Linked DNA regions of Ketobacter sp. MCCC 1A13808. The protein of the gene in region 2 interacts with the protein of the main gene of each other region in a pairwise test. Links are inferred from orthologs where the notes say so. Each region holds a gene or a part of one and is shown on either strand. Other genes may lie near its edges.

Evidence for each region.
Region 1: the proteins of FT643_RS13820 (region 2) and FT643_RS01970 interact in binary tests that used the Escherichia coli proteins (3 or more experiments, as listed by UniProt). The link is inferred for Ketobacter sp. MCCC 1A13808 from one-to-one orthologs.

The regions. Positions count from the first base shown.
Region 1 is NZ_VRKW01000001.1:425,319-434,952, forward strand. What follows is about bases 6,668-9,634. They hold FT643_RS01970 (protein phosphatase CheZ), read right to left. Parts: upstream 8,555-9,634; coding sequence 7,781-8,554; downstream 6,668-7,780. Other genes in these bases: FT643_RS01965 (chemotaxis protein CheA), read right to left, coding at 6,668-7,770; cheY (chemotaxis response regulator CheY), read right to left, coding at 8,590-8,976; FT643_RS01980 (RNA polymerase sigma factor FliA), read right to left, coding at 9,141-9,634. Also shown: FT643_RS01930 (chemotaxis protein CheW), read right to left, coding at 1-86; FT643_RS01935 (chemotaxis protein CheW), read right to left, coding at 197-679; FT643_RS01940 (chemotaxis protein CheW), read right to left, coding at 771-1,739; FT643_RS01945 (ParA family protein), read right to left, coding at 1,796-2,596; flagellar motor protein MotD, read right to left, coding at 2,606-3,601; FT643_RS01955 (flagellar motor protein), read right to left, coding at 3,612-4,355; FT643_RS01960 (protein-glutamate methylesterase/protein-glutamine glutaminase), read right to left, coding at 4,361-5,503; more of FT643_RS01965, read right to left, coding at 5,518-6,667.
Region 2 is NZ_VRKW01000007.1:49,306-61,158, forward strand. The notes cover bases 5,111-8,063. They hold FT643_RS13820 (chemotaxis protein CheA), read right to left. Parts: upstream 7,668-8,063; coding sequence 5,553-7,667; downstream 5,111-5,552. Other genes in these bases: FT643_RS13815 (chemotaxis protein CheW), read right to left, coding at 5,111-5,541; FT643_RS13825 (response regulator), read right to left, coding at 7,700-8,062. In the rest of the region: FT643_RS13790 (protein-glutamate methylesterase/protein-glutamine glutaminase), read right to left, coding at 43-1,104; chemoreceptor glutamine deamidase CheD, read right to left, coding at 1,116-1,763; FT643_RS13800 (CheR family methyltransferase), read right to left, coding at 1,776-2,624; FT643_RS13805 (methyl-accepting chemotaxis protein), read right to left, coding at 2,621-4,489; FT643_RS13810 (chemotaxis protein CheW), read right to left, coding at 4,527-5,024; more of FT643_RS13815, read right to left, coding at 5,026-5,110; FT643_RS13830 (STAS domain-containing protein), read right to left, coding at 8,119-8,397; FT643_RS13835 (glycosyltransferase family 4 protein), read left to right, coding at 8,945-10,072; FT643_RS13840 (LON peptidase substrate-binding domain-containing protein), read left to right, coding at 10,120-10,737; FT643_RS13845 (hypothetical protein), read left to right, coding at 10,865-11,620. UniProt on the Escherichia coli protein: Involved in the transmission of sensory signals from the chemoreceptors to the flagellar motors. CheA is autophosphorylated; it can transfer its phosphate group to either CheB or CheY.

The DNA.
Region 1 (9,634 bases), on a different replicon or contig from region 2:
ACATCAATGCCATAGATTTCCTCACCCAGGCGAAAGGTACCCCATTGGGTAACCTGATCATCCGCTTTTGATTCGTCTCTTGCCATCGCCGGAAAGCTCTCCTAATGTATTGCGCCAATATAACGTCAGTTGAACCGCGTTCGTTATATATATGCAGCTAATGTGCCAAACATTCCACGGCACCACCTGAACCGATTTACAGCGAATCCAGTTCCGACCATTCTTCATCGGTTAACAATTTTTCCAATTCGATTAAAATAAGCAGTTCGTCGTCTTTGTGGCAAACCCCCTGAATGTAACGGGCGCTTTCATCGTTGCCCACATTCGGCGACGTTTCAATTTCTGATTGCCGCAAATAGACGACTTCTGCAACGCTATCAACCAGTATGCCGACAACATGGGAACTTGCTTCGATTATCACAATACGGGTGTTGTCGTTGGTCTCTTCTTGCGGTAAACCAAACCGCAGACGGGTATCAATGACCGTGACTACCCTGCCCCGCAAATTGATGATTCCCAGTACGTGGTGAGACGATCCGGGTACTGGCGCGATTTCCGTAAAACGTAATACTTCCTGCACCTGCATTACGTTAATACCGTATGTTTCACCCGCCAGACGAAAGGTAACCCATTGAATTACCGGATCATCGCCGGTGCGGGTTTGCACTGAATTAGCCATAATAATACGCCACGAAAATAGAAAGATTGGAGCTGCGATTGACCTGCCGATTGGGTACTTAATGTAACTATAGTGCAGAGGGGTTTAGATGTCAGATGATGAACTGTTGAAAGCCATCTGTATCCACCAGCGAACACATATATTCCACAACGGTACCGGCCAACCAGGGGCGCTTGCTTCGCTGGGTACGCCACTTCACCTGCTCTGGCTGCAAGGTAATGGATTTTTCAACCGTATCGCAGGCCAGCCCCCAGGCAAAGCCATGAATGCTGATGACGTACTGCAATGCACTGCGACTGTCTGCCTGGTAACGTTCCGGCATCACGCAGAGCGCAGTATTCAGCACCTTTAAATTACCCTGGGCTGTGTCCGGTAAAATTCCCATAAACCAATCTGGCTGTCCCGGCAGCCCGGTTAGTTTTTTATTCAGTGGCTGAATAGAACCAAGGCTGATTAGCGGCACCGCCAGTTTAAGCCCGTTCACTTTGAATATCAGACATTCGAAGGCTTTCTGGGCCCACACCGGTCGACCGTTTTCACACCAGGGTTGCGATTGCGGAATCGCTTCTGCTTGCGGCTCCGGTTGAGGAGTGTGTTGAGCAAGATCGGTCGTAGCGTCCGTTTGCCTAGCTTCGACAGAAGGGGTTTTGGGGGGTTCCGGCTTTTTCGATTCCGAAGACGAAGGCTGATGAGCCGCCGTTAGTAACGACGGTGACAACCAGGACGCACGTTGCAGCCCTGACCCGGATAAGTCGATTGTCGCCACTTTAATATCGCGGTTTGATTTAGACCCGGCCCGCGCGCCGATGGGCATTTTGTTCCCGGCGTTACCAGCCTCCGACTCGGAACCCGCCACCGCAGGTGCACTGCGCAGCGCTTTACGGCCTGCGTCGAACACATGAACGTTATCGGTTAATTTGTTTTTATCAGAAGCAGAAACCGGCTTTTCCGCCGGCGCAGACGAACCTGCCGCCGGATCATGGAGCAAGTCATCCAGATATTCAATCAGCGCCCCTTCACCGTCAGGGTGCGGGGCGGTCTCGTGCTTTTCGTCTTTCATTCTTTTGGTACAACCCGGTTCGCTGGCTGATGCCCTCGCCTAAGCGGTTTTGCAATTCAGGCGATTGGTTCGCGAACCACCTCCAAAGGTGCATGTGCTAATAGATATTTTAGCAGAGAGCTGTAAGCTGCGACGCCTCGTGCTCCAGGTTCATAAAAATTAGGCGCAACCCCGGCTTTGCTGGCATCCCGGAACCGGGTATCCACCGGAATGGCTGCAGGCCAGATATTGCCTTCATAAGTTTGCCGGAGCACACGCAAGCTGTTTACCGATGCCTGGGTTCGCCGATCAAACATCGTCGGAACTACCCAATAGGGCAATCTGCGTTTTTGCGACCGCATCACCATTTGTAATGTTCGCATCATGCGTTCCAGACCTTTAATCGCCAGGTGCTCGGTTTGAACCGGTAATAACAAAGACTGGCAGGCAGCCAACGCGTTAATCAGCAATACACCCAGAATCGGCGGCGTATCCATGAGCACAAAATCGTAATCGTCCCATAGCCAGGCCAGGGTTTTGGATATAACCAGGCCTGCTCCGCCCTGACTGATCGCCTGCCGCTCCAGCATGGCTAATGATGTGGAAGCCGGCATTAGATCCAGGTGCTCGACCCCGGTGCTGTAAATCATTTGCGCCGGTAATCCTTGCGGTACTTCACCCCGGTGCTGAAATAACTGGTAAACAGATCGATCCAGCTCATCGGGGTTAAGTTGGAAATAGCTGGTGAGGGAACCATGGGGGTCAAGATCGATCATCAGCACACGCTGTCCTCCAGCGGCCAGTATGCCGCCAAGTGACACCACGCTGGTGGTTTTCCCGACCCCGCCCTTTTGATTTGCTGCTGCCCAGATCTTCACCGCGCCAACCTATTCCGCTGTCGGATTTTGAGATGAAAACAACAGGCCACCGTCCTTGAGCCTGATGATACGCAAAGGTACTTCTGCTTCTTTTCGCTGCCGATTCTGAAGGCCGCTGGCGGCCGGCTTTTCTTCGCTAGCACCCATTTTATAATCCGCTGGGGCAGCACCCTTGTCTGGCGTTGCTTTTACGGATTCATTTTTTGAAATCACCAACGCAATACGCCGGTTTTTACTGCGCCCGTCTGCAGTATCATTACTGGCAATCGGGTGAAATTCGCCATAGCCTACGGCGGCCATACGGCCAGGATCAACGTCCATATACGAAAACAGGCGCACCACACTGGCCGCCCGTGCCGCTGACAACTCCCAATTCGATGGGTATTGCGCGGTTTCAATGGGAACGTTGTCGGTATAGCCTTCGACGTGAATGGGGTTTTTCTGCCCTTTCAGGATGTCTGCAATTTTCTCCAGCACGGTTTCTGCTTCGGCGGACAACGATGCGCTGCCGCTGGGATACAGCACGCTGGCCCGGATGTTGACTTCAATCCACTCATCGTTACTGCGGATTTCTACATCGTTGTTTGCGATTTGCTGTTGCAACGAAGTCGCCAGCTGATCAGATATTTTCGACAATCGGGCCACTTCGTTATCACGCAGTTTTCCCTGCCTGAACGATTTGGATTCGACGTCATCAAAAATACCTTCGATTCCATATTTAAAGTCATCATTACTCGGGTATTCGCCAGGGATCGGTAATTTAATCAAACTGTCGTTACTTTGTTGAAGATCCTTATCGCCCACCGACGTTGGATCGTAGGTTTTTGGTTGGGCATTAAATACAGCAACCAAGGAATCCGATAGAACTTTGTATTTACCTTCATTAACTGACGAGATCGAATACATGACAACGAAGAAAGCGAACAACAACGTAATAAAATCCGCGTAGGAAATCACCCAGCGTTCATGGTTTTCAGGTTCTTCCGGCTCTCGTTTTCGTATCATGATCTGCCCCTCACTTGTTGAGGTAGCCTTCGAGTTTCATTTCAATGGTACGCGGATTTTCACCATCGGCAATGGCGATCAAGCCTTCGATAATCATTTCCCGCAGATTACTTTGCGACTTGACCGTCGATTTTAATTTGGCAGCAACAGGCAGGAATAGCATATTTGCAAGCCCCACACCATAAATAGTAGCGACGAATGCAGTGGCGATTCCGGCCCCCAATTTACTGGGGTCGGCCAGATTACCCATCACATGTATCAGCCCCATAACCGCCCCAATAATGCCAATCGTGGGTGAGTAACCACCCATCGCTTCAAATACCTTGGCCGCATGCAGGTGCCTGTCTTCCTGGGTAATCAATTCCACTTCCAGAATACTGCGGATGGATTCAGGTTCACCGCCGTCCACCAGCAATTGCAATCCCTTTCGGGAGAACTCATCGCTCTCGGTTTCTGCCAGCGCCTCCAGACCGAGCAATCCTTCTTTGCGCGCAGTAGTACTCCAGCTTATAACGCGGTCGATACTGCCCCGCATATCCAGTGCTGGAGGGAAAACAATCCATCGCGATACTACGAACGCGTGACGAAAGGTTGCCATCGGGGTTTGCAGCATAGCGGCGCCCAACGTGCCCCCTAAAACAATCACCGCAGCAGGACCGTTAGCCAAGCCGGACAGATGGCCGCCCTCCATCGCATTACCACCAACTATGGCGATAATTCCGACTAACAACCCGACAACACTCAATACATCCATAGTAATTAATGTAACTCGCTGATAAGCGTTCCCATATTCTTAATATCGATAACCGCATCGGATAAACCGGCAGATTCCACGGCCATCGGCATTCCGTACACCACGCAACTTTGTTCGTTCTGGGTCCAGATTGTTGCCTTTCCCCGTTTTAATAATTTACACCCTTCCCGGCCATCACTGCCCATTCCGGTAAGCACCACCGCAAGAATTTTTCCACGTACGCTGCGCGCAGCCGAGCCAAAGGTGACATCCACACTGGGCTTATATTGAAACTGGTTATTACCTTCGATGATCGATACGCTTTGGCCGTTATCGCTAACCAGCATCTGCTTGCCACCGGGGGCCAGCAGAGCAAGACCGGGGCGAATTTGGTCGTTTTCTTCCGCTTCTTTTACCCGTATTTTACATAAGCGATCGAGCCGCTCAGCAAACGCTGAGGTGAACGTGCCGGGCATATGCTGAACCAGTAAAATCGGTAATGGAAAATTCGCCGGTAGCGCGGTTAGAATGTTCTGCAGAGCCACCGGGCCGCCGGTTGAAGCACCAATCAGCAGCATCCTTAAACGTTCACTGCCCAGCGAATCCAACGGCGATCGCGAGCGACGCCCTGCTTGCGCAGAGCTAACGTCTGTGGTGACCGGGTTTACCTGCCTGGGCGACGGGCTGGCGGTTGACGTGGACGTTATCGTGGACGGTGCAGAACTCGCCACTGGAGCGGATGTTGTAGCAGTATTATGACGCAGATAAGAACGCCGCCCTGCAATAGCAATGACCCGGTCTTGCAACAGTTTGACGCTGTCACAAGCATCGCCGGACATAGACTCGAAACTTTTCGGCAAATAATCCAGCGCGCCCGCCTCCAACGCATCCAGTGTCACCCGGGCACCTTCATAACTCAGCGAAGAAAACATTAATATAGGCGTTGGCATTTCTGCCATGATGACCCGCACAGCACTGATGCCATCCATCATCGGCATCTCGTAATCCATGGTAATCACATCGGGTTTTAACTGCTTGACCTGGTCGACTGCTTCTTTACCGTTTTCAGCAAACCCCACCACTTTTAAATTGGGGTTTTTTTCAAGAATTTCCTTTATACGGCGACGAAAAAATGCAGAATCGTCAACAACTAAAACACTAATGGGCATTCATCATCTCCGGCCTACACCCGTTGGGCATAAGCTTTAAGCATACTCGGGATGTCCAGAATCAGTGCGATACGACCATCTCCGGTTATAGTGGCACCAGCCATTCCCGGCGTACCATTGAGCATTTTACCGAGGGGCTTTATAACAACCTCTTCCTGACCGATAAGCTGATCCACCACGAAACCCACTTTTTGGGTGCCCACGCTGACAATGACCACGTGGGCTTGCTGATTCTCACTTTCGACACCGTGTATGAGCCAGCGCTTTAGATGAAACAACGGCAATGCTTTCTGCCGCACCACCACCACTTCCTGCCCATCCACCACGTTGGTGCGTGATAAATCCAAATTAAAAATTTCGTTCACATTCACCAACGGCAACGCAAACGCCTGCTTACCGAGCATCACCATTAACGTTGGCATAATCGCAAGCGTCAGAGGTACTTTTATGGCAATACGTGACCCCACCCCTTTTTCGGAATGAACTTCAATAGTACCGTTTAACTGGCTGATTTTGGTTTTCACCACGTCCATGCCGACGCCGCGGCCGGATACATCGGAAATCTGGTCTTTGGTGGAAAAGCCCGGATGAAAGATTAGATTGAAGGCCTCGGTATCATCCAGGCGGGCAGCGGCCTCTTCGTCCATCAAACCTTTATCAATGGCTTTTTTGCGCAACATATCCGGGTCCATACCACCGCCATCGTCGGTGATTGAGAGCACGATATGATCCCCTTCCTGCTCCGCAGACAACACCACTTTGCCCATCCGGGGTTTGCCCATCATCTCCCGCACGTCCGGTGCTTCGATGCCGTGATCAACACTGTTTCTCACCAAATGCACCAACGGATCGGCCAAAGCCTCCACTAGATTCTTATCCAGATCGGTTTCTTCGCCTTCCAGCTCCAGGCTGATTTCTTTTTTCAGGTTGCGGGCCAGATCGCGAACCACTCGCGGAAAGCGTCCGAATACTTTCTTGATCGGCTGCATTCGGGTCTTCATCACTGCGGTTTGCAAATCGCCGGTGACCACGTCCAGATTCGCGACGGCTTTCGACAAATCTTCATCCGCGGTCCTTAAGCCCAGACGCACTAATCGGTTACGCACCAACACCAGTTCGCCCACCATATTCATGATTTCATCCAGGCGCTTGGTATCGACCCTCACGGTATTTTCTGCCGCCGGAGCGGATTCTTTGCCCGCAGGCGGGCGCGCGACCGGCTTTTTCTCGCCGCTTGCAACGGCTGCTTTGGCTACCGGCTCTGACTTGGCTTCCGGCGTCGCATCAGGTGCAACTTTGGCCGGTTTGGGAGAATGCGCGGCCGTTGGGCCTTTGCCTTTTCCATGCATTTGGTCGAGGATCGACTCGAATTCGTCATCGGTGATTTCATCAGACGATGTCGCACCGGTTTTCGGTGCGGCGGCGGCTGTTGAAGCGGATTTTTTCGCTGCTGTTTTGGGACTCGCCTTAGCGGCCGTTTTCGATTTTGCTTTTGCTTTTGGCTTGCCGCTTTCCGCTGCGGGTACCCCGCCGTGTTTTCCTTTGCCGTGCAAGTCATCTAGTAATTTTTCGAATTCGTCATCGCTGATCGAATCCGACGCCGCTACCGCTGTATCGGCTTCTGATTTTTCCTTACTGGCTACAGCAGGACCACCAAATTTTCCCTTACCATGCAACTGATCAAGTAGCGCTTCGAATTCATCATCCGTGATCTCGTCACCGGCGCCGGTACCCGCAGCCGACGGAGTTTCCACAGGTTTACTCTTTTCTTCATCCAAGGCGTCCAGAAATTGCTCGAACTCTTCGTCTGTAATATCGCCTTCAGAAACAACGCTCTCCGCTGTGTCTGCATCCGGGATCGCAGCAACAGCAGGTGACCCGCCCTCCAGAATAGCGTGTAACGCATCCATTAAAGCCGGATCCGCTGCATCGGGGTATTGGCGTGCATGCACTTGAGCGAACATGGAATTGACGGAATCCAACGCTTGCAAGAAGGTGTCCATCAACTCAGCATTGAGTGATAGCTTATGATTACGAAGTAAATCAAAAATGTTCTCAGCGGCGTGACAAAGATCTACCAGGGTATCGAGCTGCAAAAAACCCGCTCCCCCTTTTACCGTGTGAAAACCGCGAAAAATCGCGTTCAGAAGATCGGCGTCGTCAGGGCGATTTTCCAGATCCACCAATTGCTCGGATAGCAGTTCGAGTATCTCACCGGCCTCGACCAAAAAGTCCTGTAAGATTTCCTCGTCGGCGTCGAAACTCATACCTTACTCCTTAAAATCCGAGGCTGGACAACAAGGCATCGACATCATCCTGGCCGGAAACCACGTCGTTGCGTTTTTCCGGTTCCATGATCGGACCTTCCGGCCCGATATCAGGTGCGTTTGCTTTTTCCGTGTTCGGGGTCAGGTCATCGTGCTTGACACCGGTGATCTCATCAATGGAACCGGCCATAGCGACCAGGTTGACCAGTTCCACTTCAACTTCCTGAACCAGCTCAATAACCCGTTTGATTACCTGACCGGTTAAATCCTGAAAATCCTGAGCCAGCATAATGCCGGACAGATTGGCATTGATCGTCGCGCTTTCTTCCGTGGCTGTTGTCAGGAAAACGCCGACTTTTTTTGACAGCTCGCGGAATTCTTCCGGCCGCATTTCACGGCGTATTAAACGATCCCACTCTAACTTCAACGCTTTTGCTTCATTCGCCAATTGCGCAGAGATCGGCATGGTTGACTCAACCATGTCCATGGTTTTATTGGCTGCACTCTCTGTTTTTTCGATTACATAGTTGAGGCGCTGGGAAGCATCTTGCATTCGCGACATCTCTTCGCGCATTTGTGAATTGGTGGTATCTATGGCAAAGTTTTTTATCGATTCATGCAGACTTCGGGTTAACCGTCCCACCTCATGAAACAGCACTTGATCACGCTTCTGATGCAGTTGAGCAATGGTCTGCATCGCTTCGTTGGCTTCACCACTTTCGAGCTGTTCTAACAGAGTTTTGGCATACTCGACTAACTGTTCCTGTTGCCCTTGTTCCGTCATGCTGTTCTCACATCTGATGTTCACGGTGACTGTAATCAGGCGTCCACTCGTTCAAATATCTTTTCGATCTTTTCTTGTAGCGCCTGCGCCGTAAATGGCTTCACCACATATCCGTTTACCCCGGCCTGAGCAGCTTCAATAATCTGTTCACGCTTGGCTTCTGCCGTCACCATCAATACCGGCAAACTTTGCAGCTTGGCATCGGCTCGAACCTCTTTCAGTAAATCGATCCCGGTCATACCCGGCATATTCCAATCGGTAATAAGGAAATCAAAATCCGAAGATTTGAGTAACGGAAGCGCAGAAGTGCCGTCATCCGCTTCCTGGGTGTTGGTAAACCCCAGATCCCTAAGAAGATTCTTTATAATTCGTCTCATTGTAGAAAAGTCATCAACAATAAGAATTTTCATGTTCTTGTTCAAAGTTGCCTCCACTGAACCCAGTTCACTACGTCTAATGTGCAAACTACGGTGGTTAACATGCTGTTGGAATCCGTCGAGCAGGCAGCACCCGCTGTTCTATCTCTCAACAGACTTTTTACTAAGTCTAGTTGTAGATCTAGCCGTATCCAGTTTTTGTATAAATATCAAAGCCACTCTTGTAGGCGGGTTCGCAATCGTTGAGCAGCCTGACTGTGAATTTGACTCACCCTCGATTCACTAACGCCCAGTACTTCACCGATTTCCTTCAGGTTCAGCTCTTCGTCGTAGTAAAGCGAGATAACCAATTGTTCACGCTCAGAAAGTTGCTCGATTGCCTTAGCCAGGTGATTGCGGAAATCCCCATGCTGCAGTTCTTCAAAAGGGTTCAGGGATTGCTCTTGTTGGCGCTCACTGTCAATAAAATCGTCCGGCGATTCCATTTCATCCAGGCTGAACAAACGTGTCGCCATGCTGTCCTGAAGCATGGCATGGTATTCGTTCAGGGAAATACCCAATTCGTTGGCGATATCCCGGTCATGGGCATCGGCACCGGTGCGATTCTCGACACTGCGGATGGCTTCCTGGATACGGCGCGCATTACGGTGTACCGAGCGCGGCGCCCACTCGCCCTTCCGCACATCATCCACCATCGCCCCGC
Region 2 (11,853 bases):
CGTTCTTCTCCCTAAAAAAATAATTTATGTCCAATCCCAGTGTTATTTCAAACACTGCTCTGATAAAAAGTTACCGATCTCGTTTAACGGCAGCACCTTGTCAACAACGCCTTCTTCAATAGCGACCCGAGGCATACCCCACACCACGGACGATTTCTCATCTTGGGCCACGGTGATCGCGCCTTCGCGCTTCATTTTGCCTAAACCGCTGGCACCATCCATGCCCATGCCGGTCAGCAGCACTCCGATGGAATGGGATGCCCTGTGGTCTGCGATCGAGCTGAACAACACATCGACGGCAGGCTTGTGTCGATTGACGGGGGCGTCATCGCTGGCAATCCCAAAATAGGCACCCTGACTGAATTCAACCAACATATGGCGATTACCATTGGCAATGTACACATGGTTTCTATCAAGCTTGATCCTGGGTTGGTCAAACTCCAATACAGTCAGATCGAGTAGGTTATTCAAGCGATTGGCAAACGAAGCAGTAAACCCCGCCGGCATATGCTGAACGATCACTATCGGCGGCATATTAGTTGGCAACCGAATTAATACTTGCTTGATCGCCTCGATTCCACCGGTGGAAGCACCAATGGCAAGCAAATCGATATTGCTTTCCCGATTGCTGTTTAAGGAGCTACCGCCAGCTATTACAGGTTGCGCTTGGCGCTTATTATCGGCAAAGCAATCCACATTGGCGCGCGCCGCCACTTTAACTTTGTGCACAATTTCAGCAGTGATCTGCTTCAAGTTGTTCATCAAATCGTGGTTCGGCTTGGCGATATAGTCGACGGCTCCGATCTCTAATGCCTCCAGCGTTATTTCCGCGCCTTTCTGCGTCAGGGTTGAAATCATCACAACGGGCATGGGCCTTAAGCGCATTAGGTTACGCAGGAAAGTGATGCCGTCCATTTTCGGCATCTCTATATCCAGTGTAATGACATCCGGATCTAATCTTTTAATCATGTTACGTGCTTCGAGCGGATCACCCGCAATTCCGACCACATCAATACCAGGAGCGCTGGTCAATATTTCAAACAGCAAGCGTTGGATCACTTTTGAGTCATCAACTATTAACACTCTGATATTGGAGTTGCTCATAAAGTCACCTACTAACTGAATAGTTCAATATCACCATCCACAGGCTTACTCAGGATCGTATTACCGTAGTTGCTCTCTCTTGAAAGAATGGTATCGTTGTGCATGGACTTTAACTTTCGCATATACGCCTTACCGGAGGCAGGAATGAACATCACTTTTCGTGGGTAATTGTCGCCCAGGCTATCCGCTAATAGCGGTATTCTTTCTGTATGCAGATAATCCAGCACAAACTCCGCATTACGCAACCCGACATCACTCATATTCGCGATTATCTTGCCTCCTCCAAAGACTTTTGCTTTCAAGGCACCGCGACGGCCCCCGTTATTTAGAATTTCATTTATCATGTGCTCCATTGCATAGTTTCCGTATCGGGTAGCCTCTCCGGGCACTAGACGAGTTCCCCAGGTAATGCTGTGAACGTCTTTATCGGTGAGCGGAAGCATAAAATGATTCATTCCGCCAATGCCCACTTCTTCGTCCCAGACACAGGCGGACACACAGCTACCCAGAACCGTAGCGATGGCCTCATTCTGTGCCGTCACATAAAATTCACCCGGCAGAATTTTGGCAACGAAACACTTGTGACGCTTATCCCAATAGCGATTAACGTGTTCAAAACCAACCAGACAAGGTGAGATTTTTGTAGCTTCAGTAGTCATAACAAATCTCATTCATAGCCTACGGAACACCGTCCTGCCCACTACCTCAAACCCAATATAATCCGCTGGCAAACTTTCGCTATGTCCCAGCATTAAATAGCCACCCTGACTGAGCAGGGCGTGATACCGTGCGATCAACTCGGCCTGGGTGGCCCGGTCGAAATAGATCAATACGTTACGGCAAAATATTACATCGAACGGCCCTTTCATCGGCCAATCGTGCAACAGGTTCAGGGTTTTAAACGTAATCAGTGCCGCCACCTCACTTTTAATCTTGACGCTATCCGAGGTCGTTGATTTTCCTTTCATAAACCAGCGCTTTTGGCGGTTGTCCTGTAATGCGCTTATTCGCTCCGTTTTATAGATACCGGCCTTCGCTTTCTCAATACACTCACTATCAAGATCGGTGGCTAGAACTTTGGCGTCCCACTCCTGCAGTCTTCCTTGCATCGCTTCTAATAGGCTGATGCCAATACTGTACGGTTCTTCTCCCGTTGAGCAGGCAGCAGACCAAATCCGCAGTTTCCGGTCACTTTTACCCCGTATTAAGTCCGGAATGATCTGGCTTTTCAAATACTCGAAGTGGTGGTTTTCTCTGAAGAAACTGGTTAGGTTTGTGGTAATGGAATTGATAAACGCCGGCAATTCCTGTTCATCGTTTTTCAATCGCTCACAGTAGCTGGAAAAGGATGGCAACCCGGTCTCCCTCACCCGGCGCATAAGCCGGCGATACACCATTTCCCGCTTCCGTTCATCCAGAACGATTCCGGTGCAGTCATAAACCAATTTACAAACAAACCGATACTCTTCTTCACTCAGAGAATATTCATCCGCCCTGCGTTGAGAAGCGCTCGAACTCAAAACTCCTCCCACTCATCATCAGAAGGAACAGCGGCAATATTTGCACCCGCTCGGCGACCTCTCACTACCGCAGCCCGAGGCGAGCGAACCGGAGAGACTACAGCGCGGTCATCTTCACCCGTTTCAAAGAACGCAACCTGATCAAGTAATCCTTGAGCCTGCTCTTCCATGGATTTGCTGGAAGCAGACGCCTGCTCGACCAGTGCCGCATTTTGCTGTGTCATCTCATCCATCTGGGAGACCGCTTTGCTCACTTCGTTAATACCCGCCGCCTGCTCTTTCCCGGCACTGTCTATGTCCGATATCATGGTGACGACTTCGCGAACGGAATCCACCAGTTCACCAAATGTTTTTCCGGTCTCATCAACCAAACGCGTCCCCTTTCCAACGGCATCAACGCTGTCATTGATCAAGCCCTTTATCTCTTTCGCTGCTGCAGCGCTGCGTTGCGCCAGGCTCCGCACTTCGGCGGCGACTACTGCAAACCCACGCCCTTGTTCTCCCGCCCGCGCGGCTTCCACCGCGGCGTTCAAAGCAAGTAGATTGGTTTGGAAGGCAATCTCGTCAATGACGCCGATGATATCCGCAATTTTTTTGCTCGAACGATTAATTTCGTCCATCGCAGAAACCGCGTTCTGTACCACTTCGCCCCCATTACTGGCTTTTTCCATTGCACCACTCGCGAGCTTGGTAGCCTCGGTCGCGTTCTCTGCATTTTGCTGTACCGTAGTGGTCAATTCTTCCATGGCGGAGGCGGTTTCCTCTAAACTTGAGGCCTGCGATTCCGTGCGCTGACTTAAATCAGCGTTGCCCTGGGCTATTTCCCGTGACGCCGAAAACACATTATTCGATGCCAACCGGATTTCGCTCACCATATTATTCAGGCTGTCGACCAAGGAATTCATGGTGTCACCCAGAACGCTGAATTCAGCGCCCAGCGGCACATCGATTTTCTTCGTAAGATCGCCACCGGAAAGTGACATTAACACCTCTTTTATTTTTGCGACGGCATTTTTCCGATCCGTAATATCCGTTGCGTATTTCACGACTTTGTAGGGATTACCATTCAAATCATATATCGGGTTATAAGACGCCTGTATCCATACTTCCTTACCGTCACGACCCAATCGCTTATATTCGCCCGCATCGTATTCACCACGGTTGAGCTTATCCCAGAACATATGATATTCCGCACTTTGGGCGTACGCGGGCTCAACAAAAATACGGTGATGCTTGCCCTCCACGTCCTCTTTCGAATACCCCATCGTTTTCAAAAAGTTATCATTCGCGGTGAGGATGGTGCCATCCAACTGAAATTCGATCACTGCCTGCGACTTGCTGATCGCTTCAATCTGTCCCGCAAAATCAGCGTAGGCGTCCTTTTCTTTGGTGATATCAGCCCACTCCAGAATACTGCCGTTATGATTTCCTTTCGCATCAAAAGATGCTGAAATATATAGGCTAAACGCCAGCGGCCCTACGCGGATTTCCGCACTATGAGGAAGGTTCGCTGGGTCCGCCAAGATTCTGCGCTGGTGTGCCGGATTTTCATGGAAAATATCAATACAGCTGCCAACGATATTGTCAGCCTCAAAATGCTTGAACGCCGATTCAAAGGCGTCAACATTATCGCGCAACAACGTCCTGGTGCCTTCGTTGACATAAGTGACCACAAGATCCTTATCAACCACCATAATGGCAGTTCGTACGGTATCGATAACGGCTTGGTAAAAATGGTTGTCCCGGGCTGTGGTTGCAGCGCCCTTGCCGGGACTTTTCGCCACTGCCTTGCTGGTGGTAGCCCGTCGCCGTGTAGTAGGTGCGCGCTTTTGTGTTTTAGCTGTGTTACCGGTCCGTTTATTCATTTTTTCACCCTACATCCAAAATCAATGTAATTAATATTTAGCCCGCTCGCATGATTGGTTGGCCGGATTGGCTAAGCAATTCATCCACATTCAACAGCGCAACCGAATCCAACAGAATGATGATCTGGTCGCCTAGCGTTGCCATACCCTGAACGAAACAGCCGTCGATATTCCGACCAAGATCGGGCGCTTCCTTAATGTCAGTTGCGTCCACCTTATGGACGTCTGACACGGCATCTACAACCAAACCAACCGATGCTGTTTTTCCGTTTACCTCACCCTGTAACACAATCACCACGGTGGTATTTTTAAAATCGTGCGTTTGATAACGAAAACGCTGCCTCAAATCCACAATGGGAACAATGGTTCCCCGCAAGTTGATCACACCTTTGAGATAGTCCGGCGTATTGGGAATGACCGTAACCGGTGACCACACTCTTATTTCCTGCACGCGCAGAATATCTACACCATATTCTTCGTCGCCCAACAGAAAGGTTAAATACTCCCGGGCAATCCCCAAAGATTCCTTTTTCAACTTACAAATCCTCCAGATCCAGAAGCTGATCAGTCGACAGCAACGTCACTACGCTGTCACCGACATTCACCAGCCCTTCGATCATATTGGTAGGAATATTTGCGCCAAACGCAGGCGCAGCCTTGATTTCTTCCTGATGGGCACTCAGCACATCAGAGACCGCATCCACCACAAAGCCCATCATTCGGCTTTTCTCAACTGACCCTACCGTTAGTACGATAACCACCGTCACGGGCAGATATTCCGTTTTTCCAACACCGAAGCGGATCCGTAAGTCAACTATCGGGATGATGGTCCCGCGGATATTGATAACGCCTTTAACGTAATCCGGTGAATTAGGGATGAGAGTCGGTGCTTCCCAACCGCGAATTTCTTTTACCCGGAGAATATCGACACCGTAATTCTCCTGACCCAATGAAAAGGTTAAATATTCTTTTCCACTACGGATAAAATCCAACCCTTCAAGAATGGCTTCGCCTTCGACAGGGATGGTTGAAGCTAAAGCCTGAATATCCAAGAGCTTCCTCCTTAGGCTGCTTTAAATTGCTTGCGGACCGTTTCGCGTCCACGGGAATCGGAGGCTCGCCGGATCAAACCCGGCACATCCAGTATCATCGAAACCGAACCGTCGCCCAGTATCGTCGCGCCGGAGATACCTTCTACCCTGCGGTAGTTGCTCTCCAGAATTTTGATCACCACTTGCTGTTGTGCCAACAAATCGTCTACCAACAAACCGATTTTTTGTCCTTCCCCTTCTACTACCACCAATAGCCCATTTTCTAACTCGGGGTTATCGGCTTCTATCCCGAATTCCTGATAGATGGGAACGATGGGGACGTTGTCTTCACGCAGTCGATAGAGCACCATATTGCTCGCAACCTTATTCACTAATTCCGACTTAATTTGCAGGGATTCAACGATGCTGACCAGCGGAATGATATACACCTCGGTGCCAACACGAACCAACTGACCGTCGAGGATGGCAAGGGTGAGGGGTAGATGCACCCGAATAGTCGACCCTTTACCCAACTCTGATTCAATTTCGATACGGCCACCCAAAGAACTGATATTACGGCGGACTACGTCCATACCCACGCCACGGCCCGATATATCACTCACCGACTCCGCAGTAGAAAAGCCAGGTTCAAAGATAAGCTCATAAATCTCTTGGGTGGACAGCACCTGGTCAGCACCGACAATGCCTCGTTCCCTGGCTTTGCTTAACACGGCTTCAGGGTTAATTCCGCGACCGTCATCCCGGATCTCGACCACTATATTTCCACCTTTATGGAACGCATCCAGGTAGATTGTTCCGGTTTCCGGTTTCCCTTCTGCCTGACGAACCTCGGGTAATTCAATGCCATGATCGGCGGCGTTTCTTACCAAGTGCACCAGCGGATCGCTGATCTGTTCCATCACGGTTTTGTCCAGCTCCGTATTTTCACCACTCAGTTTTAATTCAATTTTCTTGCCGGTTTTAGAGGACAAGTCCCGGATCATGCGGGGGAAACGGTTAAAGGCGTAGCTGATCGGAAGCATGCGGATCTGCATTACGCTCTCTTGCAATTCCCGCGTATTTTGCAACAGCTGCTCCAGCCCATTTGCAAGCTTGTCCAGCTTGCTCATGTCAAAATTACTGCCCAGTTCCGACAGCATCGATTGCGTAATTACCAATTCGCCAACCAGATTAATGAGGCTATCGACTTTATCGATGCCCACACGGATAGAAGAACTCGCACTGGTGGTAGTCGGACTTCGTGGTTGTTCTGCTACCGCAGCGTTTCCAGGTCCGGAATCCAATACTGGCAAGCTGTCTTCAATAACCGAATCGTTCGAATGGGTAGCGGGTAGCGCTTCTGCCATTGCCGAAGTCACTTGAGTGATGGACGCCGGGGTGACTGAATCCGGCTGCGAAACATCCTCGGTGATTGCTTCTATAGTTAAAGCACATTCGTCAATGACCCAATCGAAAACTTCAAGCACCTGCTCCCGGCTCGCTGCTCCTGTCAGGATAATGGTCCAGGAGATAAAGCATTCGTCTACGGTGAGTTGCTGAAAATCAGGAATTTTCGAGGTGTTAGCGATGACCTGCAACTGGCCCAAATCAGCCAATTCACGAAAAATTCGCGCTGGCTCATTGCCGGTCATTAGAATTTGCGGTTCAGGAAGAAACGTTATCGTCCATCCCGTCACGGCAGCGCCGGGATCCGTATTATCTGTTTCCACGCAAGCGTTTGGTTCGGTGCCGGGCTTATGCGAGAGTAGCGTTTCAACTGCGGCGACCAATGGTTCGGCAATGCTTTTATCTATCGCCGAACCGGATTGAAGTGCTTGCACCATATGCCGCAAACAGTCACTGGACTTGAGCAATAACTCGATCGCGTCCGCATCCAGTACGCGGGTACCGTCCCGAACTTCATCCAGCAAGGTTTCAATGATGTGCGTGAAATCTGCGATTTCTGAAAAGCCGAATGTACCACTGCCACCTTTAATGGAATGGGCAGCACGGAAAATCGCATTGATTAGCTCTGCATCAGGGACAACACCACCGCTTATTTGCAGCAGCCCGTTCTCCATTACATCAAGGCCTTCAAGACTCTCTTCAAAAAATGCTTCATGAAACTGCTGCAAATCAATTGACATAGAGTGAGCCTCTACCTGCAAAAATAGTGACGCTAGCCCAGCACTCGTGCAACCGTAGCTAACAACTTTTCGGGATTAAAGGGTTTCACCAACCAGCCGGTCGCACCCGCTTGCTTACCTTCTGCTTTTTTTCCGTCAGAAGATTCGGTGGTCAGCAATAGGATCGGGGTGTATTTATAGTTGGGCATGGCACGCAGATTCTTCACTAACTCTATTCCGTTCATGACCGGCATATTCAAGTCAGTGATCACGGCATCAAAACGCCCTCCGTTTGCTCGGGCCAGCGCTTGCTGACCATCGCCTGCATCCTGCACTTGGTGCCCGGCAGACTGAAGGGTTGCCGATACCATGTTCCGCATGGACGCGGAATCGTCGACAACTAGAATGTTCGCCATCTAACTTTTACTCCTGAAAACAAAAAGTTCTTTAGCATTACTTTTAACTACGTTACTCATGCAAGGCCCAATTCGCCGTCGAGCCCTAGTAAAGACGCAGTTTCAACCAGTGCTTGACTGGGTTCGCTCCAGGTAAGCCCACCGCCCGTGCGAGCCAACTCCCGGGAAAACGCAACCAATAGTTGCAAGCCCGCCGTATCGGCTTTCACGACATCGGCCGCGCTCAATTCAACGTGGGAAGTCAATTTCAGGGAATTCTGGAGCCCTGCATAGAGTGATGCGGCTTCTGCAATATTAAGCTGTTCGCCGCAATCGTAAGTGGTCTTGCTGGTCATATAATTTCCCTATCCAAACCAATCCGCTACGTAATAAACTGGTCAGCTTTCTTAAACAGTAGTTCAGTGATGGGGTACCCGCACTTAACTAACTTATAATAAATGGAAATAGCCGACTTAATTTTTAACCACTAAGCAACTAAGGTTTTCTTTAAGCAGGTTCTGAATCACCTATATAAGTATGGGCACTGACGCAAATTCCGACAGGAATAGTTCAGTATTTGAGAACTGGGTCAGCTCGGGTGACCCTTTATCTGCCCTGCTTATTGGCCGCAGGCGACTGAAACTTATAAAGAAAACCGGGAGGGCCGCGGGACAATGGGGATTACCCCGGCTCCGACCGACGCCGGAATTGGGGCCCGGGCGGAGCCACACAGGGCGATTAGGCTGTCCAGCCAAAAAGCTAAGGCAGTTTGGTATTTTTGCATTTGAGGTGTCCGGTGTTATCCTGGCACGCTTCCACCCGCACCCCTACAATCCTGAGATTGCTATTTCAGAATGAACAAACTTTAGAAGTTGAGACCATATGAAGAAAATGAAGATTGTTATGGCAACTGACTACCCTATCGGCGGTGAGAAAATTGATGGCGGCGTGCAGGCGGTTTCCAGTTATATCGTAAACGGCCTGAAGAAAATTGAAGAAGTAGACCTGAGTATTATTACCTTCCGTTCCAATATTTCCGAACCGGAAGAAGCCATAGAGGATGGCATCCGCATTCATGTCCTGCCCAGAGCAAAACGGGGCGGCAACCTCACCTTCTACCGAAGCGACTTCAAATCCTTTATGGCATGCGTGAATCAGATTAAACCCGACCTCATCCATGCCCAGGATGCCAGCGTTGAGGGCTATCTGGCTTCGAAATCCGGCTACCCCTCCATGGTTACATTCCATGGCATGATCAGCGAAGATGCCAAATACCGAGCAACCTTCAAAGACCGCATGCGTTTCCGCCTGATTAGCTGGATAGCGGAAAGATATTGCGTCAAAAGCCCGAACCCTAAAATCCTTATCAGCCCTTATGTAAAACGTCATTACGGGGATCGATTAAAAGGAAAATGCGTTCATATCCCGAACCCCATCAAGAACAAGTTCTATGAAGTGGTTCGCCAGGAAGAGCCGGGGCGGATTTTGTACGCTGGCAAGTTGATCCGCAGGAAAGGTATAACTGACTTGATTCAGGCACTCGGTACGCTGGACAAGAGCCTGGAATTCAAGCTGTTTCTGGCAGGTGCGCTCAACGACGAAGCCTACGTTAACCAGATTAAGTTACTGATAAAGCAGCTCAAGCTCGAGGATCGAGTTGAATTTCTTGGTCTGATCAATGAAACTCAGATTTTGGAGGAGTTTTCAAAAGCGTCCATGCTGGTTCTGCCCTCCTATCAAGAGACGGCACCGATGGTCATTCAGCAAGCAATGGCGGCAAAAGTAGCGGTCGCTGCAACCCGAATCTGCGGTGTACCTGACCAGCTTGAAAACGGAGACTGTGGATTGCTTTTTGAGGCCGGTGATATTGAAGGCTGCCGCCAACAAATTCACAAGCTGATAACTGATCAAGAATTCAGAAACAACCTCGTAGAGCGGGCTTATATCAAGGCCAAGAACACCTTCTACGCGGACAAAGTGGTTGCAGAGACCGTTGATTTCTACAAATCGGTTCTGGGATGGTCCCCCTAGGGCATACGCAATGCCCCCCTTATGCCGATTCGAAGAAGGAGTATCGAATGCAAAGTTCCGAGCTAACGCCTATTTTTCCTCTGAACACCCCTATTTTCCCCGGCTGCAAAATGCACCTTCAGATTTTTGAACAACGCTATCTGGATATGGTGTCTCGCTGTATGCGCCAGGGCAGCGGGTTTATCGTGGCGTTACTTTGCCCCGGCTCGGAACAACAGGAAGTCAACCGGCCCGGGCAGGCTGCCGACGACAACGTCCCCTTCTATTTAGTGGGAACCTATGTTGTCATTACTGATTTCGGCCAACTGGGCAACGGATTGCTGTCGATCACCATCGAAGGGCAAACACGCCAACAGCTGGAACAAATCCGGCTGCAGGACAACGGGCTATGGATAGGCACATCACATGTCATTTCCGATGAAGGTGAACTCTCAGCAGATCCGCCGCAACCATTCCGCGAGCTACTAAAAGAATTACTGGAATTGAGCGGCATGAATAAATTAATCACCGACCCGCACAAGCTTGATTCCCAGCAACTCATGAACTATTTGATCATGCTGCTGCCACTGGCATCGTCTACGAAGCAATCACTCCTCACTACGAATAACCTGAAACAACGGTGCGACGATTTACTCGACTGTCTGGAACATATGGCTCAAAAATAATCCGTTTGTTTGCCGCTTATCGACATCCGGTTAAAATTTCGTTACCAGAATTTCTCCAGAAGCTGGACTCGAAGCAGTATAATACCGGCCAATTTTAATCCGGTATGGAATGCCTCAGGAGTAGACCATGATAAAACAAAACATTTTGAAATTTACCGTCGCTAGTACCCTTATGTGCAGTGCCTCTGCGTTTGCCTATCAATACGAAGTGGGCGGCGATTTTGGCAGAGTAGACAGCCCGAACGACGATGACACCATTTTTTCTCTAAGCGGCACCGTGTATATGGAAAATGTGGCAGACCAGGATGGTCCACGCAAAGCCTACCCATTTTTGGCAAAATCGTCGTACGCCAGTTTCGATTATTCGGACAATGGAGACGACGATGAAGACATGACCGTCAGTGGTCGTTATCTGTTTGATCCGGTTAAAGGGTACTTTATAGACGGATCATTGGTTGCCGGTAACGTTGATATATTAACCGTCCTGGGCGGTATGTATCTTACCGATACCTCGACTGTTGAAGGCGGACTGATCCGTTACACGACTGGAGGTGACGACGAATTCCTATTGCATGCCGCCTATGAAAATCTATATTCGCTGGGTACTAACGGCAATATTATGGGCACCGCCTCGCTCACATTGGGGGACATCCGGATTATTGACCTGAGCGCGATGTACTTTATAAATTACGATCTCGGATTGGGGCTGGGGTTTGCCGATACCAGCGTTGATGACAACTCCAGTCAAGACAGCCAGGATCTCACGCTCCAGGTCAGCTATTTTCCCCAACCCAATCTTGAACTGTACGGTTCATACGAAAATTCAGACTATGACGGCGGCGATCTGGATACCTTTTTGTTTGGTGCAAATTTCCGTCTCTGATGCTTAGGTCGTTCCATTCATAAAAATTTAACCGGTATCGGTCATTGGTTTGTATTCTTCACACAAATCAATGACCGATCACCTCATTTAATATTCGCACCTTTTAATGCACTGAAAACGACAAAGCGCCACCGGATTTGTCCACTTCAACCTGCTTTCGCACCTCACGAAACACGTTATATTTTTCTCTTATTAGCCTCGAAAATTTCACTGGTTTAAGACTCTGTGATCGA